One region of the Gilliamella sp. B3801 genome, then DNA from elsewhere that is predicted to be linked to it. Evidence: riboswitches for the same ligand, from Rfam matches in the RefSeq annotation. Region 1 holds a riboswitch; the other holds the start of a gene.
What was found. Region 1 has a riboswitch for thiamine pyrophosphate ahead of thiB (thiamine ABC transporter substrate binding subunit). Riboswitches for the same ligand answer to the same signal wherever they lie in the genome.
Positions count from the first base shown of each region.

Region 2: another riboswitch for thiamine pyrophosphate. It lies ahead of thiM (hydroxyethylthiazole kinase); the one in region 1 lies ahead of thiB (thiamine ABC transporter substrate binding subunit).

Region 1 is NZ_JAFNNR010000012.1:9,586-25,611, forward strand. It holds gene J3U14_RS10250 (glucose PTS transporter subunit IIA) at 1-169, shown strand, start outside; gene J3U14_RS10255 (6-phospho-beta-glucosidase) at 184-1,620, shown strand; gene dinB (DNA polymerase IV) at 1,712-2,767, opposite strand; gene cptA (phosphoethanolamine transferase CptA) at 2,849-4,555, opposite strand; gene thiQ (thiamine ABC transporter ATP-binding protein) at 4,743-5,402, opposite strand; gene thiP (thiamine/thiamine pyrophosphate ABC transporter permease) at 5,425-7,002, opposite strand; gene thiB (thiamine ABC transporter substrate binding subunit) at 7,017-8,009, opposite strand; TPP riboswitch at 8,050-8,152, opposite strand; gene J3U14_RS10285 (hypothetical protein) at 8,464-9,081, shown strand; gene J3U14_RS10290 (AAA domain-containing protein) at 9,427-14,421, shown strand; gene argS (arginine--tRNA ligase) at 14,628-16,026, shown strand, end outside.
Region 2 is NZ_JAFNNR010000003.1:51,304-67,329, reverse strand. It holds gene J3U14_RS03095 (Dam family site-specific DNA-(adenine-N6)-methyltransferase) at 1-199, shown strand, start outside; gene rpe (ribulose-phosphate 3-epimerase) at 245-922, shown strand; gene J3U14_RS03085 (phosphoglycolate phosphatase) at 915-1,610, shown strand; gene trpS (tryptophan--tRNA ligase) at 1,635-2,630, shown strand; gene trkA (Trk system potassium transporter TrkA) at 2,754-4,115, shown strand; TPP riboswitch at 4,184-4,284, shown strand; gene thiM (hydroxyethylthiazole kinase) at 4,330-5,115, shown strand; gene thiE (thiamine phosphate synthase) at 5,128-5,769, shown strand; gene thiD (bifunctional hydroxymethylpyrimidine kinase/phosphomethylpyrimidine kinase) at 5,778-6,575, shown strand; gene J3U14_RS03055 (heavy-metal-associated domain-containing protein) at 6,743-6,946, opposite strand; gene J3U14_RS03050 (hypothetical protein) at 6,966-7,169, opposite strand; gene J3U14_RS03045 (DUF3597 domain-containing protein) at 7,792-8,235, shown strand; gene pth (aminoacyl-tRNA hydrolase) at 8,327-8,911, opposite strand; gene J3U14_RS03035 (ribose-phosphate pyrophosphokinase) at 8,998-9,945, opposite strand; gene trmB (tRNA (guanosine(46)-N7)-methyltransferase TrmB) at 10,217-10,918, shown strand; gene nfsA (oxygen-insensitive NADPH nitroreductase) at 10,937-11,662, shown strand; gene J3U14_RS03020 (histidine-type phosphatase) at 11,662-12,822, shown strand; gene J3U14_RS03015 (MFS transporter) at 13,361-14,641, shown strand; gene galE (UDP-glucose 4-epimerase GalE) at 14,681-15,700, shown strand; gene galT (galactose-1-phosphate uridylyltransferase) at 15,742-16,026, shown strand, end outside.

The DNA.
Region 1 (16,026 bases):
TAAAAAAGGTGATTTGCTTATCAGTTTTGATCCAGACGCAATTATAAAAGCGGGTTATCCATTAATCACCCCAATTATTATTGTTAATAGTACGCAGTATCAGCAAATCACTTTAACCGATAAAACAGACGTTACAACTCAAGATATCGTATTTGACATTAAGCAATAACAAGGAACACAGATATGAAGCAAAAAAATTTTTTATGGGGTGGTGCATTAGCTGCCCACCAATTTGAAGGCGGTTGGAATGAGGGCGGTAAAGGCCCAAGTGTCGTCGATGTTATGACAGCAGGTGCACACGGTGTGCCAAGACAAATTACGCAAGATATTGAAGCAGGAAAATTTTACCCAAACCATACCGCAATTGATTTTTATCACCATTATAAAGAGGATATTAAACTATTTGCGGATCTAGGACTTAAATGTCTTCGTACTTCGATTGCTTGGACAAGAATTTTCCCTAAAGGCGATGAACTGCAACCTAATGAAGAGGGATTACAGTTTTACGACGCGGTATTTGATGAATTAATTGCCAACGGAATTGAACCGGTCATTACCCTATCCCATTTTGAAATTCCTTTGCATATTGCTCGTGAATATGGGGGATTCCGTAATCGTAAAACGGTTGAGTTTTTTGAACGATTTGCGATCACCTGCTTTGAGCGTTATAAAAACAAAGTTAAATACTGGATGACATTTAACGAAATTAACAATCAAATGGATACGAGTAATCCTATTTTCTTTTGGACTAATTCTGGTGTACAAGTCAAAGCAGGCGAAAATCCGCAAGAAATCCTTTACCAAGTTGCTCATTACGAACTCTTAGCCAGTGCTAAAGCCGTGATCGCGGGTAAAAAAATCAACCCAGATTTTCAAATTGGCTGTATGATTTCTCATGTACCAATCTATCCATACTCATGTAATCCTGAAGATATGATGGCTTCAGAAATTGCAATGCATCAACGATTCTTTTTCCCTGATGTTCATGTCCGAGGTTATTACCCTGCTTATGCATTAAAAGAGTTTGAGCGTGAAGGTTATAAACTTGATATTACGCAAGAAGATTTAGCATGTTTGAAACAAGGCACAGTTGATTACATTGGGTTTAGTTACTACATGTCTACTGTCGTTAAAGCCGATGTCAAAAATGATAACCGTGACAATATCGTCAATGGTGCTTTACCAAATGCGGTTGAAAATCCTTATATTAAAAGCAGTGACTGGGGATGGCCAATTGACCCTGAAGGCTTACGCTATACATTAAACCGTTTATATGATCGCTATCAATTGCCGTTATTTATTGTAGAAAATGGTTTCGGGGCAATTGACCAACTTGAAAATGGTCATCAAATACATGACCAACCTCGAATTGAATATCTCGGTGCACATATCAAAGCAATGTTAACAGCAATGGACTATGACGGGGTCGATGTTATTGGGTATACCGCATGGGGAATTATAGATGTTGTATCCTTTACTACTGGCGAAATGAAAAAACGTTATGGTGTGATCTATGTTGATCGTGATAACGAAGGTAATGGTAGCATGAAACGGTATAAGAAGGATTCCTTTGATTGGTATAAACAAGTCATTCAGACCAACGGTGAAAACTTAAAATAACGACTTAGTTAAGCCAAACTTATTTATGGGGATTTTATGATATTTCAATCATCCCCATAAATTCAGCTTAACACCTTAGTGCTTTAAACAGCTAAAAAGGGAAGATTAACTGTTTGTCTAATTGTGGATCAATAAGGGTAACATGAAAGCCAATTAACCTAACCCCCCTATCATTTCGTCGTTCTTGCCAAACTTTGTACGCTTGTTCAATCAAATCTTGTTTATCCAACTTTGCCCAGACATGTTCTTGTGTCGTGAGTTGAAAATCATCAAATTTAAATTTTACCCCTTGTCGGGCAATCGATAAATCTGTTCTGACTTTACTTAATCGTTTTTCTAACTCATCATAAAGTGGATCGAGTTGCAGTAAACAGTCATCCCAAGTATGAATATCATCAACCAAAGTACGTTCAACACCCACTGATTTACGTTGCCTGTCATTACAGACTTCACGCTCATCAATGCCTTGACATCTTTCATAAAGCACTCGACCAAACTTACCAAATTGATTAAGTAATTTGGTTAAATCATACTTCACCACATCTCGACAAGTAAATAACCCTAGTTCAGCCAGTTTTTTTTCGGTGACTTTCCCCACCCCCGGAATCTTTTTAAGAGGGAGTTGCTGTATGAACGAATCAACTTCGTCAGGTGTAATCACATATTGACCGTTAGGCTTGTTCATATCTGAAGCAATTTTAGCTAAAAATTTAAGTGGCGCAACACCAGCTGACGCAGTTAAACCCAGTTCATTAAATATAGCTTGGCGAATGTCTTTGGCAATTAATGTTGCCGAACCATGGCAAAGTTGACAATCAGTCACATCTAAATAAGCTTCATCAAGTGATAAGGCCTCGATTGCTTGGGTATAACGCTGAAAAATTTGATGAATCTGGTTTGAAACTTCTTTATAAACAGCATGTCTACCCGGAATAACTTTAAGATTTGGACACAGTTTTACCGCTTGTGCCATTGACATAGCACTATGAATACCAAATTGTCGAGCAAGATAATTGGCTGTTGCAACAACACCTCTTTTTCGTGGGTCACCCCCAACAGCAATGGGGATATTACGGTATCGAGGGTTGTCCCGCATCTCAACTGCCGCATAAAAACAATCCATGTCAACATGAATGATTTTTCGCATAATCTGAATGATAGCATCTAAAATATAACTGTATAAATATACAATACCATACCTTAAATGCTTGTGCAATCAGGATATCAATTACTTAACCAATTTATCAAAATCCACTAAACCTTTTTTATCATAGGGATCGCCAATCCAACGTATTGATGGTTTAAAGTTAGGATTAACTAAACTTTTTTCAGGCTGATATAAATTGTAAGTTAAGCCCGCTAAATCAGACCAAGTGTGAATTAAATCTTGTGAGCTAAATTTGCGATCAACGTAAGCTTGATAATCATTAGGATGTGTTTTCAACCAACTTGGTGATTGCCAAAGTATAAAGGGAATGGTATACATCGGTTTGGTTGGTGCTTTTTCATTTCGTCCTAAGACATCATACGGTGGTGTTTGATAAACCTCTTCACCATGATCGGAAAAATACAACATAAAACCGTTATCATGGCTCTGTTTAAATGTATTAAACAATGTCGTTATTACATAATCATTATAGCTAATTGCATTATCATAGCTGTTGTAGACTTTGGCGTTATCATCGTCAATATTGAATGGAATGCCTGTCTTATCTTGAAAAACATTATATTCACTACTTTTCGGATAACGAAATTCATATTTCATATGCGTACCAAGTAAATGAATAACGATAAATTTCTTTTTAGCGGGATCGGTTAACACCTCTTTAAAAGGCTGAATCACAGCATCATCATATTGTCTGGCACTTTGGTTACGATCGTTATTCATATAATATTGTTTATCTGTTTGCTTAGAAAACATGGTTAACATCGTATTTCGTTTAGTCATTGTTTGTTGATTGGTAATCCAAAATGTTTTATACCCTGCTTGTTTCATAAGATGAATGAGTGAAGGTTGTGTTAAATACAAATCGGGATGCCGTTCATCGGCGAAAGTCAGGGCTTGTTCTAAAATTTCGATCGTATATGGTCTGGATGAGACAACATCGTTGAAAACCAATAAATTTGGATTTTCTTTTTTAAATTGTTCAATCATCGGGGTAGTATTGCGGTTATAACCATAAATTCCCATTCTTGTACGGGTAGTCGATTCCCCAATGATTAAGACTAATGTTCTTGGTGTCTCCCCATTACTATCTGTTAAATTTTCTAATGAAGGCAAAGATTGCAAATTATTCAAAATATTTTCCATATTAGAAAGTTGTGAACGGTATGCAATATAGCTGCTCATTAATTGCCAAGGTACTGTCGTTTCCATACGGCTTAATAAATGTGCTCCCGCTTTCTCTAAGGAGGTTTTTTTTACCATTACACTGATTACTAGTGGCATCAAAGCATAAATAGCAATCAATAGTGAAACCATCCACTTAGTTTTATTTTGGACATAAACCGGTTTTACTTGTTTCCAAAGAAATAGAGCCACTAAAATATAGACAACTAATACGGCAATCAATTTAAAACTCAAGTATTGCTGAATATATTCATTAGATTCATTGAAATTTGATTCAGCCATTATAAAAAAAACACTTTGTGAAAACTCCTGCCGATAAATCACAAAATACGCTAACGAAATTAAAGACAATCCGCCAACTATAATCCCATAAATGGCTGCAATTTTACGAGTATAATTAGGAAAAAATAACACCGGTATGAGCCAAATTAAGCTATAAATAATGGAATCTCTTAACCCAATAAAATTAGAGTGTCCCGACAGAGAAATATAGAGTTGCAAAGCGGATGAAAAATAGGTAAAAAATAATATAATCAAAAATAACGAGGAAAAACTAAATTTCTGATCTGCTTTCAAATTTTGCATAAATATCAATAAAGAATCATGATGAATAAGTTTTTATAAGATACATTGGGTAGATTAATAAAACCTTAAGCACTCACATTCGATATTGAAACTAACAAAAGCCAACGGTAATCATTAATGCTATGAAAGCAATATGAAGCATATTTTCAATGAATATACTGCTTAGCTAAAGATTAATTTTAGCGGATTAAATCGACTTCAAGCCTAATAGCTGAGCAACATGTTGATGTTCTGAACAGGTTAACTTTTTGGGTGAATGATTAAAAATAATCTGCCCTTCATCGACAACTAAACATCGTGAAAAATAGTACAATGATTCATCCAGATAATGGGACACCATCATTAATGTTAATTCAAATTCTTCACAGATTTGGTTAACTAATTCAAGCATTTCAAAACGTAATGATTGATCCAGCGCTGAAAAAGGCTCATCTAAAAGTAAAATCGGACGATGTTGAATTAGACACCGCGCTAAAGCAACCCGTTGACGTTGACCACCCGATAATTGTTCAGGATAACGTTGATTAAATCCTGTTAATCCAACTTTTTCTAAAATATCATCAATAATTTGCATTTGTGAAATATTCAGTTTTAAAGAAGGTTTTAATCCTAAAGCGATATTATCTTGAACCGTTAAATGGTCAAACAAATTATTATGTTGAAACAACATAGATACCGGGCGTTTTCCGGGAGTGACATTCGTCATATCTTGATCATCGAGTATTATTTTTCCTGAATCAGGTGAAATAAAACCGGCGATTAAACTCAATAATGAACTTTTACCCGCACCACTTGGCCCAACAATGACGACCCGTTCTTTTGCGGCAATACCAAAATTAAAAAACATTTTAAAATTATCATAATGATAATTAATATGATTGAGTGTGATCATCATCCACCAAAACCAATAAACTAAAAGAGATAATTAATAATATTGCCGCTGTGACACTACCATCTTGATAATGATAATGTGATAGCTGCTCATAGAGGTAATAAGGCAATGTGATGACTGACTGCCCACCAAATAGTGCGATAATGCCAAAATCCCCTAAAGATAAGATAGCCGAAAAAACAAAACTTTTTAACATTAATTTGTTTAACGCTTTATATTCAATCAAATAAAAATGGTTAACCCCGTCAATGCAAAGGGATTGGCTTAATAGCCAATAACGCTTAGTGACATCGAACATGGGGGTAGCCAGACTTTTAATGACAAAAGGTAATGCCATTAAAGCATTACACAATATTAATAAAATGCAGATAAACCAAGTATTACCTGCATACTGATAAAATAATATAAACAGTCCTGACGCTAAAATCATGCTGGGAATCGCTAAAATTAACGAACTGGCTAACATTAATCGATTACTCCACGTTACCTTTTGATAAATGAGCAATCGACTATTTGTCCAAAGAATAAATAGTGCCATTAACAGGGTTACGATGGCTGACCCCAATGCAATGAAAAGTGAAAACAGGGTTGCATGTTGAAAGGTTGGCGTAAACAGTGACAAACGGAAAAAATAAACACCATCAATCACGATATTTATCAAAGGAAGTAAAATAAATAATCCCCCCATAATAATCACGATTGAACTTAGCAAGGCAGCCAAGCCAGAAACAGGAAAACGGTAGTTTTGCTTTATAAAGCGCATTGTGACTTGTTTATTATTATTAAACTTTTGCATTATTCCCATAAAACCTACACAACAAAGCAATTGCAATAAGGAAAGCAAAACCGCTTGAATAAAATCAAAATCACGAATGGATTGATAAATTGCTACTTCAATGGTGGTATATTTGGGGCCACCGCCTAAAGCCAATACAATCGCAAAACTTGAAAAACAGAGCATAAAAATCAGCGAAGCCATAGGCAATATTTGCCGACGAAGATGTGGCCATTCAACCAATCGAAAAAAAGTGTAACCAGAAAAATTCAATTGAGCGGCTAGCTGTTTCTGTTCAACAGGCACACTCATCAGCGTACGGTAAAATAGACAACAAGCATAAGGAAAATTCAAAAATACGTGTGCTAATAAAATTCCTTGTAATCCATAAATTGACCATGAAAATGGCAAGCCGATATATCCAACAAAGATTGACAGTAATCCCTGTTGCCCATAAACGGATAAAAGCCCTGTCACAACAACCAGTGCAGGTAAAATAAACGTCACCGGCATTATTCGCAACAATAGACCTTTACCCCAAAACTCAACCATGGATAAAGCTTTTGCCATTAATATAGCCAAGAAAATAGAAAGACATGTTGATAGTGTGGCTTGATAAACAGTTATCCACAAAATATGTAATAAATAGCTGTCAATATAACTGTTTATCTCACCTGAAGTTATTGCGTAATAACCAATGGATAATAATGCACTACCCAGTACAACCATTATGCTACTGGAGGCAAGAATACCCGGTATTAACGTTCTAAAATTCAACATGTTAATGTCTATAATTACTTACTGATCGCTGATTGCCACTCACGAATCCAAGCTTTTTGTCCTTTTTCAACTTGCTCAGATCCAAATTCTAACGCCTTAGTGACAGGCTTTATTTGCTGATAAGCCTCAGGTAATGTCGTTTGAATTATCGGGTACATCACATTCTTTTCAGCAATCTGACGTTGTACTTCAGGTCTGAGTAAATACTGTAAAAACTGACGTGCTAACTCAGGTTGCTGACTGTATTTGATTATACCTGCTACTTCAACCTGACGGTAATGTCCTTCATCAAAAATGGCTGCCTCATAGCGAGGATCATTTTTCATAATATGAGCAATCGGCGATGTACTGTAGCTTAAAACAAAATCAGCTTCGCCTTTCAAAAACATACCATAAGATTCACTCCAGCCTTTGGTGACGGTTACTGTATTTTTAGCGATCTTTTTCCATACATTGGCAGCATCATCGCCATAGATATTTTTGATCCAAAACAGTAGACCTAGTCCTGGCGTACTGGTTCTTGGGTCTTGATAAATAATTCGCCAATTGCCTTTATTATCAACAAGTTGTTGCATACTATGGGGAGGATTTTTGATTTTATCTTTGTTATAAATAAAAGCAAAATAACCAAAATCATAAGGAAGAAAATCATTATCCCACCAATCAGTGTTAAGATTATCAGGTTTAATGATTTGATGAGGAATAACAATATTGGCTAACTTAGCTTGCTGTAAAATGTTATTGTCTAAGCCTAAAATAACATCGGCATTGGTCTTTTTCCCTTCGAGCCGGATCCGATTTAAAATAGATACACCATCCCCTAACGAAATGATATCCAACTGACAATCACACTCCGCTTCAAAACCTTGCTTAATGGCCTCACCTGGGCCCCACTCAGACATAAAAGAATTGTAACTATAAACGGTTAAAGTTGGCTTAGCATTGGCAGTATCAATCAAGAAAAAAGCTGAAAAAACAAAAAACAAAAGAAGATTCTTACGAAACATTTTGTCTCCAAAATAGTAAATAAAAGACAAAAGGTTTGAGCAGACACAATAACTCAAATCCCTCCGCTGGCATGATCCAGTTCAGGTTCGACGGGTTATGTTAACCAACATTCTCAGCCATTTGGGCACCCCGTTGAGAACGATAAATAGTTTAGTGTTTACCTCATTAATTGTAAACAGTTGTAATTGCGATAGCATGAATAATAACAAGCAAGTTTAATCACTGTTAAGGTAAAAAGGTAACGAATTAATGCTCCAAAATTAGATAATTTTAAAGCGATTTTAATTGTCTCTTATTATGATTATTACCTAAGTTTAATCACTGTTTAACGGATTGAGTATTCAAGAAATCTAAATAAAAATAAGTTATTAATTAAAAAAATAGTAGATGTTACTCAATTGCTTTGTATATAATAAAAACGTCAGTTATTTGATTTTTATTAAAGGATTAATTATGTCTCAATCTTTCAAGAGCCCTCGCTGGATGCGTGATTTAAATCGCTATCTAAATTCAAAACCTCAATTCGTTTTATCTGGAAACATTCATGATCGACAACAATCGAAAATTGATACTGAAACCATCATTTCCGAAACATTAGTCTTGTCGATTTATCGAATATTAAAAAATGCAAAATTTAATCACGTCTTATTGTGGAATTCAGATGTTGGATTCGAAGAAATTCAAACACCAGACTTACCCGCAATTAAAAGCGATACGTTGTTTAAACGCCTAAGATTAAATGCTGTTCCCAAAAAAGATTCCGCAAAAATAAATCATTTAAGTAACACGTTAGATCAACTAGTCAACTATGATCAACAGCCTGTTGCGTTGATAATTGATTATGAATCACATTTGTCTAAAAATCGTCATAATATGAGTTTTAGTGAGCATCAACTTTTTGCGCGTTCTTTAGCACTTTCACAACTTGAATACCCAAAACCTAAAGGTTCAAACGATCGATTATTTATAAATACCATTATTTGGCTAGTTGAAAAAGAAAGTAATTTACCCGATTGGTTACTCATTAATAACCCTAAGATTCGTCATATTCCTGTGACAGCATCCAGTTAAGCAATCCGTAAAAATATAAATGATGAATAACTAGAGTAGCTCGTTTTTTAAAAGATCATCGCACAAAGCCGGTTTACTTAAGAGGTCATAATGAATTCAAAATAGATTGATATTGATTTAATATAGATAACTTAAAAATCAATAAGAATTTTCGGGCTTTTTTTGAATTGTATATTTAACAAAATAATAGATGCCATTTGCTAACCCAAATCGGGCTAAAATGCGTGTTTTCTATCGACTGTATTAAAATTAGTCTTTATAAATAATCATTGTCATTCTACAATTCAATATAAATAAAAATGATAAAAATAACATCAACATTGAGTTGAATATAAGGAATACAAAATGGAGTTAGAGCGTCACTGTGGTCATTGCCAAACTGAACGATTCGATAATGAAATACTAAGTAAGCAAATGATCGATGATAAAACATATCATTATGACCTATTATCCGTTTCACTCAAAAATTCTATTGATACAAAACCATTAAAAAAATTTCAATTGATTAGTGAAACTATGCCTATTAAAGAGCATAAATCTAAACTAGGGTTATGGCAATTATCTATACGCGCCAATAATGTTCGCTTACGTGCATCAAATTTACAAATCAAATTGGATGAAAACCGACTAAAAACACTTCAAGTAGCCTGTTCTAAAAACCAATTAATGGTAATGTGGACTAAACGCTCATCTTGCTTTCCTGATGCCAATAATCTTGGATTATTATCATTAATGGAACGTAACAATATTAGTGAAGATGATCTAATCATTTTACTCAGTGCACAAGAAGATCAATTTAAAACGGCGAATAACGTCATCAATGAATGTAAACAATTAGCCAATGATTATAATATTGATATTTTAAGCGATGAAGAGTTAGCAAATTATTTTAAGCAACCTAGATTAAGACTATATCAACTATTGGATGAGCGAATAGAAGGATTTGCCGAACTGGGTCATGAAGAGCTTGATCAGTGGACACAGCAGTATCGTTTTGAAAAACGTATACCATTTTGTCGGCTCTTGGTTTTATTGAGCATTCCTAATGAACATTGGATTAAACCGCCATTAAAAAAATACTCATCTCGAATTATCGATTTCTTTCATAAAAAAGTATCAATGAGTATCTTGCAAGGCCCGTTAGTTAGGATGAACCTAGGTCGTTTTACACCACGTATTGATCTTAACTTATTAGGAACCGCATCTTTACCGTCAAATAAACTACTTGATCATATTCTTGCTCGACAACCTCGTCAGCAACAAATCGATATTAAAGCCGTATTCGAAACGAATGAACTTCTTGAAATTAAATTACGCAACTTATTTCGGACAACCACTATTTATCAACGGGATACGGGCATTGACAGTCTTTATATGGGCTTTCCTTTTTTAGTTTATCAAGAAACCAGTGGCAATCGGTTACCCAGAATAGCACCGTTATTACTTTGGCCCATAAAAATGAATGACGATATGGCATCAATGAAACGACTTACACTCGCCTTTGATCGTCAACGAGAAGAAATAAGAATTAATCCCGCACTTAAAGGGATTTTGGGCAAAACACTTTTTAATCAATGGAAACATGTTTTTGATGACTTATTATTACGTTCAACGTTAAATACCCTTGAGGTTATGAATGAATTAAAGTCGTTAGGACAAATTTTGTCGAGTCAAATCGATGATTTACCAACATCGTTTGAACCAGAAAAAGGTAAAATCTACTTTGCTTGTTCCGCTGTGTTATTTGATGCCAACTTTATAGGACAATCAATTGGTGAAGAACTCAGTCAATTAAAAAAACTCGACTACGACAACACAGCACTTGAAACCGCTCTAAAACTGAAATCCAATTCTCAAATCGATGATCAAATTGAAAAACCAGACGTACAAAATTGTTTTTTTTCGGTTGCCAGTGACCCAAGCCAAGAAAACGCTGTTTTACAAGCACGATTAGCGCCCGGTTTGTTAATTGAAGGCCCACCAGGAACCGGAAAAAGTCAAACCATTGTAAATATGGTTGGCGACGCAATTGGACGCCATAAAACGGTACTGATTGTTTGTCAGAAAAAAGCGGCCCTTGAAGTTGTTCATAAGCGTTTAACTGCCGAAGGCCTTGATACGCGCAGTATAATGATTAACGATATTAATGCTGATCGCTCCAAATTGATTAATAGTATTCGTCAACAGCTTGATTTGCTGGACAAAAACCTGCCTTCAGATAACTACATTAAAGCGCGCATCAAACTGGCAAAAACAGTAACAAAACTGGAAGCACAGCTCGATCAATATGATGAGGCATTATATACTCAACAGACCCACTTTGGTTTAAGTTATCGGGAGTTAATCGCTGATTTAATCACGATTGCCAACAATCCACCCAAATTAACCGTACCGGAATTAGGCAAAGTATTTCAGAATCTTGATGTCAAACAACTATCAATGATTAAAAATCAGTGTTCACCCTTACTTTCACTGTGGTTACCGGCAAAATTTGAACATAGTCCATTATCAGAATTAACAGAATTTTCAAATGATCCAATTACGATAAATTTATTTAATCAATCACTGACTCAATTTATTCAAGTTGAACACGTTAGAACAGCAAATCTTGATAACCAACCTATCCAATTTGATGTTGATGATCCCCTCCCTCATCAACAGTGGCTTAAAAAAGAGAGTGAAGCTTTTTTAAATATCACGGAAAATCTTCGGGAGCGGCTATTAAAATGGTTACCCTTGTTCAAAATTCAAAATATCCAAACAGGTAATTTAGAAGGTGATAGACTCATCAATGGGTTAAAATTTTTGCAAAATCAGCTATCTTATTTAAACTCAGAGGCTTGGTGCCACCTGTCTCAAAAATTTTGTTATTTAGAGCCAAAGATACTAGAAGATTTACTGAGTAAAGCAAGAAAACTCATAACCCCTAATGCTTGGTACAAATGCCTGAGTTTGCAACGCTATTTAGCAAAAAAAGGACTTTTTAACTTTTTAGCTATGCACGGTGAGGAAGCAAACATTAACCGCATTCCAATGCTTTATGAGTCGCTATTATTGGAGTCTGAATATCGGCCAATTCGCAAAACGTTACTGAGTATCTTTGTTGATTTGCAATTACCTCAACACAATTTAACGCTTAATCTTGATACCACTCAATACTTGATCGAGGAAACATTATCGGAACTTGAAGAAGTCAAAGCATGGGCTGATAAAATTCACCAAGCACCTTATAGTCAGTATGTGGAGCAATCATTATTGAAAAGTAGCGACGCTTTTCAAGATTTAATTAATGAATACGAAGCGGCCTTTGTTCGTTATCAATATCGTCAAGATTCAGAACAACATTTATCCTTGCTCAATCAATTTTTAAATGAAAACCTGTATCAAAACTGTTTACAGGCGATTGTTAAAAGTCAACCAACACCTTCAACTATTGACGCTATTTACCATGTTTTACCTTCATTAAAAGCGTATCAATCATTTCGTAAAGAAGCGATTCAATTATCTGAAACTGCACTTGAAGTATTGGCAAAACTAAGACCTTTTGAATCCGAACTAGCCTTATTAAGCCCAGAAAACCAACAATATCAATTTAGACAACTATTGGATTATGAAGCTAAAACGATTTGGAAATTGTACATCGAACAAGAAAACCCGATATTACAGATTGATCAGCAAGTTATCAATCAAACCATTGAACAGCTAAAATCTAACGACGAACAGCTGCATCAACTGAATAAACAGTTACTACTTAATAATATAAAATGTAATCAGATAGCTGATCCCAAAAGGTGGGAAGGAATAACAAGGCTAACAGGTCAACGCGCCAAACGATTACGTGAATTCATCGAGCAAGGTATACCGCTTGGATTAATGTTCTTAAGACCAATTTGGTTAATGAATCCCGACACCGCAAGTCGCTTATTGCCATTAAAAGCGGGATTATTTGATTTGGTCATCTATGACGAAGCCTCACAAATGCCCATTGAATACGCTATACCTACTCTTTATCGGGGCAAAATTGCCATAGTCAGTGGTGATGACAAACAGATGCCACCCACTACATTTTTTGGCGTACAAACAGACGCTGACATAGTCGAAGAGGCTGATGATGATACTATTCAAGCACTATCACAAGAAGTTAACGAAAATCCTCTACTCAATCGTTGGAATTTAAAAGAAATTATGGATTGTCCGGATTTATTACAACTTTCTCGCACTGTGTTGCCAACAACTTATTTACAAATTCATTACCGTTCCGCTTATCGTGAGCTGATTAACTATTCCAATACCGCTTTTTACCATAGCCAACTAAACGTACCTGTCAGACATTCAGCTAATATCATTAAGCAAATCAAACCACTTGAATATATTTGGGTAAATGGTCTATATGAAGATCAACGCAATTATAGTGAAGCAATAAAAGTTGTTGAAATGGTCGATAACATTTGGAAAAAAGATGCGACTCATCGTCCATCCATAGGCGTTGTAACCTTTAACAAAAAGCAGGCAGATTTGATTGAAAAGTGTTTTTATGAAAAAGCCAATTTAGATAAAAAATTTTCAGACATTTTTGAACAAGAAAATCAACGATTCGATCAGGGTGAAGATGTATCAATTTTTATCAAAAATGTTGAAAATGTGCAGGGCGATGAACGTGATGTTATCATCTTTTCAACGACATTTGGTCGTAATAAACAAGGTATTTTCAGGCGAAATTTTGGCATACTAGGGCAACAAGGTGGCGAAAGGCGCTTAAATGTAGCAATCACCCGAGCTCGCCAAAAAGTCATTTTGATCTCCTCAATGCCTATTGAAGATGTTTCTGATGCGCTAGCCAATAAACGTGCTCCAACCTCCCCTCGTGATTACCTACAATACTATTTAGCTTATTCTAAAGCATTATCTGAAGGTAATTTTACTTTTGCTGAATTATTACTTAACCTGATCGAACAGGCACATAAGCAATCTGATTTGCCAATACCAACACAACACGATGACGGACTGCTTGACGATGTAGAAACTTTTATTCGTTCGCTCAATTTATCCTATAGCCGCCACTCAGGCTGTGGCGTATTTACATTAGATTTTACTATTGAAGATCCGAGCACTAAACTTTATTGTATCGGCATTGAGTGCGATGCGCCAATTCACCCGTTATTATCCAATGCACGATATAGAAACATTTGGCGACAATCGGTATTATCTAGAACCATTCCGCATATATTTCGCCTATCTTCACGTAACTGGTATGAAAATAATGATCATGAAAAGCAACGACTACAACATTATATTGAAAATATATTGGGAACAAAGATCAAGCACACACTCAACGACTAGAATGTCAATCAAATTTTGACTCTGTTTATCACCAAATTGATCGATTAACATCGGTCATTTTTGTCAATCATGCTTTTGATTGAAAAATACCCTAATAGGAAATCAAAACCCTGTTAAACTAAAGTAAACGACATCATCTGAGCCGTGACAAGTGTTTACTTTATCGGTATTATATTGGGCATTTATGATAATTGATTAGGTTTAGTGTGAATATTCAACAATTACTAACTCAACGTGTTTCGCAAGCAATGATAATGGCCGGTGCTGATAATAACTGTGATGCCTTAATTAAACAATCAGCTAAAGTACAATTTGGCGATTATCAAGCTAATGGCATCATGGCAACCGCCAAAAAACTAGGAATGCCACCAAGAGCGTTGGCAGAAAAGGTTTTACAACATCTAGATATTGATGACATTGCCGAAAAAGTCGAAATTGCTGGCCCCGGTTTTATTAACATCTTTTTAAAAAATAGTTGGATTGCTCAACAAAATGAAGTTGCACTGAGTAGCGATAAACTGAATATTACCTTACCTGCAAAAGCACAAACGATTGTTGTAGACTACTCAGCACCGAATGTTGCCAAAGAGATGCATGTCGGTCATTTACGTTCAACAATCATCGGGGATGCCACTGTACGAGTTTTAACTTTTCTTGGTCATAATGTTATCCGTGCTAACCATGTCGGTGACTGGGGAACACAATTTGGGATGCTCATTGCTTATCTGGAAAAAATGCAAAATGAACATGCAAATGATATGCAACTATCCGATCTGGAATCGTTTTATCGAGCAGCCAAAAAACATTACGATGAAGACGAAGTTTTTGCTGAAAAAGCACGTAATTATGTTGTAAAACTGCAAGGTGGTGATGAATATTGTCGTGAAATGTGGCGAAAATTGGTCGATATTACCATGACGCAAAATATTGCGACTTACAAACGGTTAAATGTCACACTTTCCGTTGAAGACACCATGGGCGAAAGCATTTATAACAAAATGTTACCCGGCATTGTGGCAGACTTAAAACATAAAAAATTAGCGGTAGAAAGCGAAGGTGCAATCGTTGTATTTTTAGATGAATACAAAAATAAAGAAGGCGAACCAATGGGCGTGATTATTCAAAAACGCGACGGCGGTTACCTTTATGCAACAACCGATATCGCCTGTGCCAAATATCGTTATGAAACACTACATGCCGATCGCATACTTTATTATACCGACTCACGTCAGCATCAGCATTTAGAACAAGTTTGGACAATTGTACATAAAGCCAAATATGTGCCTGATTCTTTAAAACTCGAACACCATATGTTTGGTATGATGTTAGGAAAAGACGGTAAACCGTTTAAAACACGATCAGGTGATACGGTTAAATTAAATGATCTTTTAGATGAAGCGACCGAACGGGCAAAAGTCTTAATTCAAAGTAAAAATCCAGAACTCACTGAACAAGAGTTAGCCCAAGTCGTCGATGCCGTTGCAATTGGTGCGGTTAAATACGCTGATCTTTCTAAAAATCGTACCACTGATTATGTTTTTGATTGGGACAATATGCTCTCTTTTGAAGGTAATACGGCACCCTACTTACAATATGCTTATACTC
Region 2 (16,026 bases), on a different contig from region 1:
TAAAAAACTCTCTAAATTAGCCGAAAAAATGGCTTATAAAAACAATATTCCAGTGCTTGTATCCAATCATGATACTGATTATACAAGAACGTTATATAGTAAAGCTCGCCACCTTTATCGAGCTGAAATGCGACGCTCAATAAGCTGTGATGGTGAAGGTCGAAAAAAAATTGATGAAATATTAGCGCTATACAAATAATCCTAAAAACATTTGAGTATTGGCTTGTATGATTAGAGGTATGTTATGAAAGAGTTTATTATTGCACCGTCAATACTTTCAGCAAATTTTGCTTGTTTAGGTGAAGAAACCCAAAAAGTGATTGAAGCAGGGGCTGATGTAATTCATTTTGATGTCATGGACAATCACTTTGTGCCTAATTTGACAATGGGGTCAATGTTTTGCCAAGCACTACGTGACTACGGAATAAAAGCCCCAATCGATGTCCATTTAATGGCATCCCCTGTCGAAGAACTTATTGTCTCTTTTGCAAAAGCTGGAGCTAGCAATATCTCTATTCATCCCGAAGCAACGATTCATCTTGACCGAACGTTGCAACTTATCAAAGATCATGGTTGTACCGCTGGTTTAGTTTTTAATCCGGCTACTCCGTTAGATCATTTAGATTATGTAATGGATAAAATTGATATTGTGTTATTAATGGGAGTTAATCCTGGTTTTGGTGGGCAATCTTTTATCCCGTCAACATTAAAAAAATTACGACAAGTTAAACAACGTATTATTGAATCAGGGCAAAAAATCAGACTTGAAATTGATGGCGGCGTCAAAGTTGAAAATATTGCAGAAATAGCCCAAGCAGGCGCTGATATGTTTGTTGCAGGGTCTGCCATATTTGGTCAGCCTGATTATAAATCAGTTATTGATGCCATGCGAAAAGCATTAGCAGGAGTAAAATATGCCTAAACTGGATGACATTCAAGCAATAGCATTTGATCTGGATGGCACACTCGTTGATAGTGTACCCGGACTTGCATTAGCAATTCAGCAAATGCTTGCCGACTTACAATTACCTACTGTTAGCAAAGATCAAGTTAAAAATTGGGTAGGTAATGGCATCGATGTTATGTTAGAACGTACCTTTAAAGCAATCGATATTACCCCAACAGCAGAATTGTTTAGTCAAGCTAAAAATTGCTTTAATCAGCATTATGATAAAGTTATCGATGCAGAAACAAAACTCTTTCCACATGTTAAAGAGACCTTAAAAGTGCTTTATGATAATCATTATCCATTAGCACTTGTTACCAATAAACCTGCACAATTTTTACCTGCTTTATTAGAATCATTAGGCATTAAAGAATATTTCAAACTGGTGCTAGGTGGCGGTGATGTTATCAAGCTAAAACCTCATCCTGCCCCACTTTATCAGGTTATGGCAACGTTTGGGCTCTTTTGCGATCAATTACTATTTGTTGGTGACTCGAAAAATGATATCACCGCAGCAAAGAATGCTAACTGCCCTACTGTTGCGTTAAGTTACGGTTACAACTATGGTGTATCCATAGCGACCAGTGACCCCGATTTTTTGTTTGACGATTTCAAAGATATATTAACCTTGTTACCACTGCCTAAAGCTGAGGCAAAAAAATAAGAATGAATAGATTAGGAATAAAATATGAGTAAACCGATTGTATTTAGTGGCGCTCAGCCATCAGGGGAATTAACACTTGGCAACTATTTGGGAGCCTTAAAAAATTGGGTCGCTTTACAACAAGAATACGATTGCGTTTATTGTATTGTAAATCAACATGCCATCACAGTACGCCAAGATCCACAGAAGCTACGCAAAGCAACGCTCGATACCATGGCGCTTTATTTAGCATGTGGCATTGATCCTCAAAAAAGCACTATATTTGTACAATCTCATGTACCTGCTCATGCTGAATTAGGGTGGGCATTAAACTGTTACACTTATTTTGGTGAACTCAGTCGCATGACCCAATTCAAGGATAAATCATCACGACACGCTGAAAATATTAACGCAGGGCTTTTTGATTATCCTGTATTAATGGCAGCTGACATTTTATTATATCAAGCTAATTTAGTACCGGTGGGTGACGATCAAAAACAACATCTCGAACTATCACGTGATATTGCAATGCGCTTTAATGCCCTGTATGGTGACATTTTTACTGTTCCTGAACCCTTTATCCCTAAAGTTGGTGCAAGAGTAATGTCTTTACAAGACCCAACGAAAAAAATGTCTAAATCCGATGAAAATCGAAACAATGTGATTGGCTTACTTGAAAATCCTAAAGACATCGAGAAAAAAATCAAACGAGCGATGACCGATTCTGATGAACCGCCTGTTGTACGTTATGATTTAAAAAATAAAGCTGGTGTATCAAATTTATTAGATATATTAACTGGCGTAACAGGAAAACCAGTCACCGAACTTGAAAAAGAGTTTGAGGGTAAAATGTATGGACATCTTAAAACGGAAGTGGCGACACAAGTGATTGATATGATAAGTCACTTACAAGCACAATATCACCAATATCGTGATGATGAAGATTACCTCTATTCAATCATGAAAGAAGGCGCTGAAAAAGCTCGAGCTAAAGCGGATATCACATTGAAAAAGGTCTATGACGCTATCGGTTTTGTATAGTCTGAAATCAAAAAAACATGATTATTATTAACACTAAACAGTATTAATTAGCTTTGATATAGGCATTGATTATCCTAATGACAATCAATCCGATGAAAGCCATTTAATTAAAATAGGTTAGTTATGAAGATTATCATTCTTGGGGCAGGACAAACAGGCAGTGCGCTTGCAGAATATCTTGTTACTGAAAAACAAAACGATGTCACTGTTGTCGATGAAGATCATGATAAATTGCAATCTTTGCAAGAACGCTTTGATTTACAAGTTATTTGTGGAAAATCATCTTATCCACAAGTATTAGAGAGTGCTGGCGCGGAATCGGCTGATATGCTTGTTGCCGTTACCAACTCTGATGAAATCAACATGATGGCATGTCAAATAGGGCATGTCATGTTTAATATTCCGCAAAAAGTGGCGCGTATCCGCGCACCGGAATACAATGATGAAAGATATCCTTTTTTTAATAAAGAGTGTATCAATATCGACCATATCATTGCACCAGAAAACCTTATTACCAACCATATCAGTCATCTTGTTCAATATCCAGGCGCATTACAATTTGCCTCATTCAACGATACCCGTGTATGTCTAGTCGCTGTTATGGCATATTATGGTGGCGCGCTAGTTGGCAGTGAGCTATCAGAACTTAAAGAACATCTTCCGCATGTTGAAGCTAGAGTCGTTGCTATCTACCGTAAAAATCGCTTTATTCGTCCTCTAGGTTCCACCTTAATTGAAGCTGGTGATATGGTGTATTTTATTACTCCGCCAACCAATATCAAAGCCGTGACCAGTGAGCTACAACGTTTAGAAAAACCTTATAAACGAATTATCATTAGTGGCGGTGGCGGCATTGCGCTTGCACTGGCTAAGCGTTTAGAAAATGATTATCAAGTCAAACTAATTGAACGCAATGCCGAACGAGCAGAACTCATTGCTGAACAGTTACTTAATACCACGGTATTACATGGCGAATCATCAGACCAAGAATTGCTATCCCAAGAACAGATTGAACTGACAGATCTTTTTATTGCGGTAACCGGCGATGATGAATCCAATATTATGTCATCGATGTTAGCGAAAAGAATGGGCGCAAAAAAAGTCATCGTTTTAATCCAAAAACAAGCTTACCTAGAACTCATTAATGATAGTGTGATTGATATTGCTATTTCACCTCAACACGCCACTATTTCTGAACTTTTAAGTCATGTCAGACAAACAGGCATCGTCAAAGTTGTATCACTACGACAAGGCGAATCTGAAATTGTGGAAATCGTTGCGCATGGTGATAAAGAAAATTCAAAACTGGTCGGAAAAAACATCAATGGATTAAAGCTACCGTCTGGGGCAACAATCGGCGCAGTTGTACGTGATGAAGATGTTATTATTATCAACACGGATTTAACGATTGAAGAGAATGATCACCTAATTATTTTCTTGCCGGATAGAAGAGCGATTACCGATATCGAAAAATTGTTACAATAACATTTAAATCGAAATTTTCTATTATACAAACTTGTTAAAAGCCAATAGGCAGTTCATAATATAAGCATAATTTTGACTCGGGGTGTTTTTTATTCATTAAAAAACTGAGAGTTTACCCGTTGAACCTGATCTGGATAACACCAGCGTAGGGAAGTCTAGCCATTCAACTTTACAATAGGCAAATTCTTCCCGATAAATCAAATAAGGAATGAACATGTCAGTAACCACATCGCTTCAAATCACACAAGTTACACCTTTTATTAATCTTGTCAAAACGCAACGCCCATTAGTTCATTGTATAACAAATGATGTTGTACAAAATTTTACTGCTAATGTCCTACTTGCTATTGGAGCTTCACCAGCAATGATTATTGCTGAACAAGAAGTGGCTGAATTTGTTAAAATTGCTAATAGTTTACTGATTAACATCGGTACAATTAATCACAATACCGCCAAAAGTATGCTACTTGCAGCAAGCCAAGCTCAACAAAGCCAAACTCCATGGGTACTTGATCCTGTTGCCGTTGGTTCGGCACTTGTTTATCGTACCGAAATTGCGTATCAATTATTATCATTTAAACCCACCGTTATTCGTGGCAATGCTTCGGAAATCTTAGCGCTAAGCGGTCAATTTGCATCATCAAAAGGCCCGGACAGTCAAGACTCGACAAAATCCGCTTTACAATATGCAAAACAATTGGCACAAGACTACCAGACTATCATCGCCATGACTGGTGACATTGATTATATTACTGATGGTCATACGACTTACGCTATAGCAGGCGGTGATATTGCTTTAACCAAAATTACCGGAACAGGCTGTTCCTTATCTGCTATGGTTGCAGCGTTTATTGTAAATTCAACCGATCCACTTTTAGCCACAGCAGCCGCTTGCTTTATGATGAAAAAAGCTGGAGAAAAGGCAAATAAACAGCTTGGATTAGGCAGTTTTGCCGTATCGTTATTAGATCAATTATCACTATTTTATTCATCATACTAATAGGGACGTAGCATGCAGAAAAAGTTGGATCTTACTCTCTATTTAGTGCTCGATCCGACACTATGTGGAGGAATCAGTGGCATGGTAGATACCACCAAAATTGCCGTTGCCAACGGTGTAACCGCCGTACAATTACGATCAGAACAAGAATTGACAGGCAAAGATTGGTATAAAGCTGCTTTAGCCTTGAAAGAAGCACTCAGTCAGACATCGGTACCGCTATTGATTAATGATCATGTGGATATTGCTTTAGCTGTCGATGCAGATGGTGTGCATGTTGGTCAAAATGATTTGCCCGTTGATGTAGCTCGCCGATTGATCGGTAAAAATAAATGGTTAGGACTATCTGTTTCGAATCAGCAACAACTTGAAACCGTGCCTTGGCAAAACGTCGATTATATTGGAATTGGTCCTGTCTATCCGACCTCGACCAAGAAAGATGCTTCCTCGGCACTTGGTATTGAGCAGTTAACTCAATTAGTCAAAACCAAACATTGCCCTGCTGTTGCCATTGGTGGTATCGACGTAACAAAAGTTACAGAAATAATACAAACAGGAATTGAAGGCGTTGCAGTCGTATCGGCTATTTGTGGTCAATCCAATATTGAACAAGCAACCACCTTACTAATCAATAAAATAAATCAAGCTAGATAGGAAGCAACATCATGACAATTACAGCCCTAACTATTGCTGGTTCAGATCCCAGTGGGGGAGCTGGCATCCAAGCCGATCTCAAAACGTTTTCGGCACTTGGTGCGTATGGCATATCTGTCATTACCGCGTTAACCGCACAAAGTACCCAAGGTGTTGATGCGGTATTGGCAATTCCCACCGAATTTATCGAAGCAGAATTTAACACCTTATATCAAGATATCCACATTGATAGTGTCAAAATTGGTATGCTAATGAATAAAGAAATTGTCACAACTGTCTATCAGTTATTAAAAAATCATCCTATACCATCGATTGTACTTGATACAGTTATGATCGCTAAAGGGGGGCATGCACTTTTAAAACCCGATGCCATTACCGCCATTCGAGAACAATTATTGCCATTAGCAACAATTATTACACCTAACTTACCCGAAGCCGCAGCGCTTTTAGATTGTGATGAAGCGAAAAATGAAGATGAGATGCTAAAACAAGGGCAAGATTTACTTAAACTAGGTTGTAAAGCGGTTCTAATGAAGGGAGGGCACTTAGCCAGTCAAGAAAGTCCCGATTATTTAATTACCTCAGACCAAACAATCCGGATGACATCGCAAAGAATTCAAACGAAAAATACGCACGGTACAGGTTGTACCTTATCAGCCGCTATTGCGGCTTTATTACCTAAAAACAGCTTAGAACACGCGGTTAAACAGGCGAAAGAATATCTTCACGGAGCCATACGACATGCTGATGATTTAAATATTGGTAAAGGGATTGGACCAACACATCACTTTTATCGTTGGTGGTGATTCAAAAACACAATTGACGCATATTTGCGAACACTCTCTTCAAATTTTTCAAAATATGAGTGATTAAAAGAGGATGTAAAGTAGGTTTTGGACGTTTTAAACGTGTTAATGAAAACAGATAAATAAAAAAACTAACGTCCAAATTTGTTTGCTTTAATATAGGTTAATTAATATGAAATACCTACAAATTCATACCCAGCTTCATTGATAGCCGCTATAGCGGCTTCTTGTGAAATGGTCCCGCCTTCGATATCAACTTCATGTTTAGCCAAATCAATCGTTACTTTCGCTTTTGGATCAATATCGTTAATCGCTTTAGTAATCGTATTAACACAATGCTGACAACTCATATTATCGACAATTAATTTCATAGTTGACCTCTCTTTTCAATTAAATCTTATCAGAATTCGGATCGCCCAAATTAGCGTAGGCTTTATAATTGTGTTCGATCCATTGACCCGCATTATTACTCGTTTGATAATAATCAAGCCCAGTAATTTTCATCATACTTTGTGGGAAACAAAAAAGATTGCGTACAGTAAAAAATGAAGCTAAATTTTTTGAAACGTCCACAATATTGTTTGTAAAAAGCATGCTTCAGTTACAAAGCCACAATGACATTATTTCTTTTATCATACACAATTTTTTATTCTGATAAAACTGGCTCTGACATATTATCATTTTGCGTATAAGGTATTGGCTTTGACATATCAAATTATTGCGTGAATGTTGCGAATATTTTTTTGTTCAACGTTGTCATCGCAATACTTTTTAAAACTAGAATTTGTCAGGCATGACTTTTATCGTTTCGATTTACTCATTTACGTGATTCACTTTAGCTTCAAATAAACTGGAATTTATAGGACACAAATAAAAACATCTCAATCATCTTTTCATGTTCAACACTTGGAATCATTATCAGATAACAAACTGAACAATCTAGAATTAATAGCATCATTTTCACTAATAGTGAATGGTTAACAATCTAAGTTTATCCATGGTTATCATAATTTAAAACGCCAAGATAATTTTTTTATAGAAAAATTTATTCATGCATTTAATTTATTTACTCTCTGAATTAACAACAAAAAATGCTATAAATCCAGAACTTCTTTGACACTATTGCTTGTTAAACGTTATACTAAAGGCGATATTTTGTACATCTGAATAGTTAAGCACTTTTTTCAAAAGCAGTTTAAACATAGGGGGGTGTAATTTGGGTATCTTAAATAATATTTTTTCTAAAATCTTTCCAAGTGCTCAAGCGGCTGTCGGTAATGTCGCTGATGCCGTTAAAAATCAAGTCAACAGCATTACCGGTCATGATAAAGATGCCGCGTCAAATAATCAGAATCAAGACCAAAATCAAAATCAACAACATTCAGACAACCAAACGCCCATTTCGGACGTGGATGTGATGTCAATTCTTAATAATTTAGCGAGCAAATTTCCTGAAAAACTTAATTGGAAAACATCGATTGTTGATCTTTTAAAATTATTAGGAATAGACAATAGTCTAGATGCTCGTAAAAGATTGGCAAAAGAACTTAATTACACGGGTAGTACAGATGATACCGCTGCAATGAATACTTGGTTAATTAAAGAAGTATTTAAACGAATTGCCGAAAAAGGCGGTAATATTACCCATCTATTTTCTTAATCAAAGATTGTTACGTGATTTGTTATCCACCTGGTCTTCGGGTGGATTTTTTATATAGCATATTGTAATTCGTTCGACTCAATCAACGGCATTACGCTTTAAACGAGTGTAATCGATTCATTGCGGCTTCAAAGCTTTGTGATAATAAAATATCCGTGCAACGTGCAGATTCATCAATCGCTTTATCTATTAGTTCTTGCTCGGGCTTAGAAGGTTTATTTAACACAAAACCGACCACTTTATTTTTATCACCCGGATGCCCGATACCGATTCTTAATCGATAAAAATTTGGATTATTGCCTAATTTGCTAGCAATATCTTTCAAACCATTGTGACCACCATGACTTCCGCCAAATTTAAATTTCGCAATACCCGGATTTAAATCAAGTTCATCATGAGCAACTAAAATTTCTTCGGGTTTTATCTGATAAAATGAAGCCATCGCTTGAACAGCTTTACCACTTAAATTCATAAACGTGGTAGGCACTAATAAACGTATGTCATGTCCTGCGATATTGATACGTGAACTATAACCAAAAAATTTAGGATCATTTTTTAACGGTTGTTGATAACGTTGTGCAAGCAAATCAACATACCATGCCCCTGCATTATGTCGAGTTTGGGCATATTCATTTCCAGGATTGGCCAGTCCTACAATAAGTTTTATGGTTGTCATGATGTTTTAATTGTTAGCTGTTGTTACTTGAAGATGTTAAATTAAAAAGCCCCAAAAAACGGGGCATCTTTATCATTAAAAATCAATTATTGATGGAACATTGCAGAAATCGATTCTTCGTTGCTTATGCGACGAATTGCTTCTGCTAACATTCCTGATAATGTTAATTGACGTACATTTTTCAATGCTTTAACTTCCGCTGTTAATGGAATAGTATCACAAACGACTATTTCATCAATGGCTGAGTTTTTAATATTACTGACGGCTTTACCCGAGAAAATCGGATGCGTTGCGTAGGCAAATACTCTTTTAGCACCACGTGCTTTTAATGCATCAGCGGCTTTGCAAAGCGTTCCTGCTGTATCAATCATATCATCGACTAAAATACAATCTCTATCAGCAACATCACCAATAATATTCATCACTTCAGCTTCATTCGCTCGTTGACGTCGTTTATCGATGATCGCCATATCGGTGTCATTTAACAGTTTTGCAATAGCACGAGCTCGCACCACCCCACCAATATCCGGAGAGACAACAATTGGGCGTTCAAAATCACGTTGAAGCATATCTTCTAAAATCACAGGGCTACCAAATACATTATCCACTGGCACATCAAAAAAACCTTGGATCTGTTCAGCATGAAGATCAACCGTTAATACTCTATCAACACCGACAGTTGATAAAAAGTCAGCAACCACTTTAGCTGTGATCGGAACCCGTGCAGAACGCACTCGACGATCTTGTCTAGCATAACCAAAATAAGGAATAACAGCGGTAATACGACCTGCAGATGCTCGACGCATTGCATCAATCATAACAAGCAATTCCATTAAATTATCATTGGTTGGTGCACAAGTTGATTGAATGATAAAAACATCCTCACCACGGACATTTTCATTAATTTGAACGTTCACTTCTCCATCGCTAAAACGACCAACAACAATATCACCAAGAGAAGTATAAAGACGATTAGCTATACGCTTTGCTAGCTCAGGTGTAGCATTGCCAGCAAAAAGCTTCATATCAGGCACGAGAAATCCTCAAGCATGTAATCATGATTACGTATCCGTAATCGGTTAAATCGGAGTGACAATTATATAATCATTTGGTGATCATGCTCAACCACATTATAAAAAATTATCAAAATAATTTAACCTGCCTAGCAAAATAGTGTAAGAGTCCATGGGTAATCAATATGTTTTTTGACGTCAACTTAAAATCGAGTAAACTAAGTAATCATCGCTATTTTAGGGTAGCTTTCAATTAGTTTAAATCAATTTTACAACACAAGTAGATAATCTAATGGCAGAACAATTACATACAGATATTGAAGAACAAAAACCGAAACGAACAATACGCAGTTTTGTGCTACGACAAGGTCGTTTGACCAAAGGTCAAGAACAAGCATTACAAAATTTATGGCCCGTCTTTGGTGTCGAATATAATGCGGGATCGCCCATTCACTTTGAACCTAATCAACACGTCGTTTTAGAGATTGGATTTGGTATGGGCGCATCACTCATCGAAATGGCAAAAAATGCCCCCGAGAAATCTTTTTTAGGTATTGAAGTACATAAACCGGGTGTCGGAGCTTGTTTAATGGCGATCGAAGAAAATCAATTATCAAACTTAAATGTGATGTGCCATGATGCAGTCGAAGTTTTAGAAAACATGATTGCAGATAATTCATTAGATAAGGTGCAAATATTCTTCCCTGACCCTTGGCATAAAGCAAGGCACAACAAGCGTCGAATTATTCAGCCTGCTTTTGTCGAACTTATCAGACGTAAATTAAAAGTTAATGGTATTTTACATCTAGCAACAGATTGGCAACATTATGCCGAACATATGCTTGAGCTGTTAAATCAAGCGACAGGTTATAAAAATTTATCATCAACAGGAGATTATATTCCAAGACCAGCAGACCGACCTATTACCAAGTTTGAAAAAAGAGGTCAAAATCTTGGTCATGGTGTTTGGGATTTACAGTATCAAAAACAATAACGTTATTAAGGAGCCGTTATGGAAAATCAAACTCTTGATTTCATTTATCATCGTCGTTCAATTCGTGCTTATAAACCCACCCCATTGACGCAAAAGCAAATAGCATCGATGATTCAAGCAGCACAATCGGCTCCGAGTTCTAACTTTCTTCAATGTTCAACCATTATTCGTATCACAGACAGTGATAAGCGAAAAAAATTAGCTCACTATTCAGGTGATCAAAATTATATTTATCAAGCTCCCGAATTTTGGGTGTTTTGTGCCGATTTTAATCGACATTTTCAAATTGATGCAACGATTCCTCTTGAACGAGCCGAACAACTTTTAGTCGGTTGTATTGATACCGCCTTGATGGCGCAAAATACGGTTATTGCAGCGCAATCGTTAGGATTAGGTACAGTCTATATTGGTGGTTTACGTAATAATATATCTGAAGTGACACAATTACTAGCCTTGCCAAAATATGTTATCCCCCTTTTTGGTCTCTGTATTGGGTATCCAGATCAAGAACCCGAAATGAAACCAAGATTACCGAGTGAATTAATCTTTTTCGAAAATCAATATCAACCAATCAATCAGACATTATTGGCACAGTATGATGAGCAAATAGAGGATTATTATCAAACTCGTAGTTCTAATCAAAAAGAAGGCGGATGGAGTAACAAAATAGCTGAAACGATCTACAAAGGACAACGAGAATTTATTCTCAACTATTTACATCAACAAGGCTGGGTGAAACAATAATGAACAATCACTATCAATTGGATAAAGTCGTCATATTAAGCCGACATGGAATCCGTACACCATTACAAAATACACTTGAATTTTTAGAACAAGCCACGCCGTTTAAATGGCCTAAATGGGATCATCCTTATGGTTATCTAACTACCCGAGGCGGTGCGCTAGAAGTTTATTTTGGACGATACTTAGCGACATGGCTTGAAAATCAACATATTCAATACCAAGCAACTTCTTCTGATGTGTTTGTGTATGCAAATAGTTTACAAAGAACCGTTGCTACAGCTCAATTTTTGACAGCAGGTGCTTTTGCCGGATATGACATCCCCATCAATCATAAATACCCTATTGAAAAAATGGATTCCATGTTTGATCCTAGTTTACGTAACGATTCTGACGAATTTAAACAAGCTGTTATTAAGGACATTGATGAAACTGTTACAGCAGAATCAATCTATAAAAATTTAGCGCCTGCTTATGAAATTTTAGCCGATATTTTAGACTATAAACATTCTAAATTTTATGCACAATATCAATGTGATTTAGCCGATATTCCTGTTGAAGTTTATTTGAAAAAGCATGAAGAACCTGCTCTGTTAGGTGCATTAGCGATTGGTGTTAGTGCAGTAGATGCATTTTTATTACAATATTATTCGGGCTTTCCCAAAGAACAGATTGCGTGGGGAAGAATCAACAGCCAAGCACAATGGCAACAACTTATTCAGATACGTAATCAATATCTAAACTTAGTCTGTCGAACTAAAACGCTTGCCAAACATTCCGCTGCAGAATTGATTAATATGATAAACAATCTTATGCATCATGATGATCGAAAAATTCATTTACTTGTGGGACATGATAGTACCATCGCTTCATTATTCGGCGCATTAGACTTTGAACATTATCAGTTACCGAATCAATATGAAACAACACCAATCGGTGGTAAGGTAATTTTACAACGTTTTCGTCATTTAGAGTCTGGAACACACTATTTTAAAGCCGAATACGTTTATCAAAGCTTTGAACAACTATTTACCGGTGCTCAAATCAGTATGAATAACCCACCACAACATTTTACGTTGCAGCTTAAAAATGCCATGCAAAATCAAGATGGATTTTATGACTGGCATGATTTTGAGCAGCGTTTAAACATGTTTAAAGGATGATTTAATCAATTCACTTCTCACGTCAGCATTTATCCTACATGGCGTGAGATGATTTTAACATTTAGCTCCCTGTTATGGTTAAATACCTCTGTTATATTATCTCACCTAATCACTAGCCCCTACCTTATCTTCAAGGAGTGGATAAAATAGATAAAAACGGCTTCTTGTTTGCCAATGTAATCGATACCATAAAAGTTATCTTATTTTCGCTCAACATGTAAACTGCATATTAACGCTATATTTCATTTCGTTATAAGCAGAATCGCCTCATGAATAAATTGATAATATTAAATAGAATAGAGTTATCTTCTTGGATTCTTTGAGTTGAATTAAAACATCGTCATCAACAAAACATCTTACTCATAAACAACAAAAATAATGTAATCGATTTCATAAAGTGTTATCTAGATCACTTTTTTCATTATTTTATGGTGATACTATCCACCATAAAAGAGAAGCAAGTTCATCCATAAAAAAATATGTAAACGATTTCCTAATGAATGAAGGTTCATTCAAATTCGATTAAAGGAAGTAAATTATGAATCAAAATACTAAGTCAGCAAGGCATAATAAGAATTATTGGATTTTCAGTTTTTATTTCTTTCTCTACTTTTTCATCATGGGTGCCTATTGCCCATTCTTTCCCGTTTGGCTGAAAATGAACGGGCTTGATGAAGCAAAAACTGGCTATGTTTTTTCGTTTATTTCATTTTTTGCACTACTCTTCCAACCTTTATTCGGTTTAATTTCAGATAAATTAGGACTAAAAAAACATCTCCTTTGGCTTATTACTCTACTGTTAGTCTTGTTTGGACCATTTTTTATTTATGTGTTAGGGCCACTTCTACAATTTAATGTTACTGTCGGTGCGATAGCTGGAGGGTTTTATCTTGGCATGGTTTTTAGTGGTGGTGCGCCTGCTATTGAAGCCTTAGTTGAAAAAATAAGCAGACGCAGTGGATTTGAATTTGGGCGTTGCCGTATGTTTGGCTGTTTTGGTTGGGCAATTTGTGCATCATTTGTTGGAATTATGATTTCGAAGAACATTAATGCGGTTTTTTGGCTCTGTTCTGGTTTTGCATTATTTCTACTTATTTTAGTGAAATTAGCCGATCCCGCTAAAACTTCCACCACCGATATCGTTGAACAAATGGGATTAAATAAGCCTGAATCCTTTAATTTTAAACTCGCAGTCGATTTATTAAAAATGCCGAAACTTTGGTGTTTTATGCTTTATATAATTGGCGTCGCCTGTACTTATGATGTTTTTGATCAGCAGTTTGCAAACTTTTTTACGTCGTTTTTTTCCAGTGAACAAGTCGGTCAAGAAGCCTTTGGTTATGTCACAACTCTCGGTGAAATTTTAAATGCAACCGTCATGTTTTTTGCTCCATGGATTGTGAAAAAAATTGGTAGCAAAAATACGTTATTAGTTGCCGGTGCTATTATGTCAATTCGTATAACTGGCTCAGCATTTGCCAGCAATGCAGTTGAAGTTATTATTCTAAAAACCTTACACATGTTTGAAGCGCCACTATTACTTGTCGGGGCATTTAAATATATTACAAAACACTTCCCTCTACGATTATCGGCAACCGTTTATTTGATTGCATTTTGTTTTGCTAAACAACTTTCAACGATGTTTATGTCCACACTTGCAGGTCTAATGTATGTCGAAATTGGATTTACAGGAGCCTATCTGGTGCTTGGTTTGATTGCATTTAGTTTTACATTTATTTCATCTTTCACTTTATCCGGACGAGGACCTTGGGATCTATTCATACCTAAAAATAAACACCCGTCTGAAATACAACAATAACCAAATTTTTAACAATTTAAGATAAATTGAGGTTTCTATATGAAAGTATTCGTTACTGGTGGTTGTGGATATATAGGAAGTCATACCTGTGTTCAATTGATTAAAGCAGGTTATACGCCAATTGTGATAGATAATTTATTCAATAGTAAAGCATCGGTATTAAAAAGAATCCAACAAATTACGTATCAGCCAATCAATTTTTATCAAGGTGATGTACGAGATGCCAATTTATTAGCGCAAATTTTTAATGAACATGATATTCAAGCAGTGATCCATTTTGCGGGTTTAAAAGCCGTCGGTGAGTCGGTATATAAACCACTTGAGTATTATGAAAATAATGTCTATGGTAGCATTGTGTTAATGAAGGCAATGCGTGATGCAGGCGTCAAACAATTAGTTTTTAGTTCATCCGCAACCGTTTACGGTGAATTAGCCCCCGTACCTTATGTTGAAACCTTGCCACAAGGTTTACCAACCAGCCCTTATGGAAAAAGTAAGTTAATGGTCGAACAATGTATTATGGATTTGGCTATTGCCGAACCTGATTGGTCATTGACTTTACTACGCTACTTTAATCCTGTGGGGGCTCATCCTAGTGGATTAATAGGCGAAGATCCTCTTGGTATTCCTAATAATCTTATGCCATTTATTACCCAAGTTGCTGTAGGAAAAAGAGAATCATTGGCGGTGTTTGGAAATGATTATCCGACGCAAGATGGAACGTGTGTTCGTGATTTTATTCATGTTGTTGACTTAGCTGATGGTCATATCGCCGCATTAAAAGCTGATCATAATCAACCCGGTGTCCATATTTACAATCTAGGATCAGGTGTTGGGTATAGTGTTTTACAAGTCATCGAAGCATTTGAGAAAGCGTCAGGAAAACCGTTAAAGTGGCATTACGCACCCCGACGTGCGGGCGACCTACCCGCATTTTGGGCAGATGCAAAAAAAGCAGAACAGATACTCGGGTGGAAAACCCAATTAACGCTTGATGATATGGTCAAAGATTCTTGGAATTGGCAATCGAATAACCCACAAGGTTATCCTCAAGATTAATGAAAAAGATGAATACCAGCAATATGTTAAAAGAGGCAAACATGCAAATATTTAATCCTGTTGATCATCCCCACCGTCGTTATAATCCATTAACGGCTCAATGGGTCTTAGTGTCACCGCATAGAGCCAAGCGACCTTGGCAAGGTCAACAAGAAACACTAAATCAAGAACAAAAACCCAGTTACGATCCTAACTGTTTTTTGTGCCCCAGCAATAAACGGGTCACGGGTGATAAAAATCCGGACTATACAGGTACTTTTGTATTTACTAATGATTTTGCCGCATTAATGGATGATACCCCTGATTCGCCGCCAGCTGATGATCCT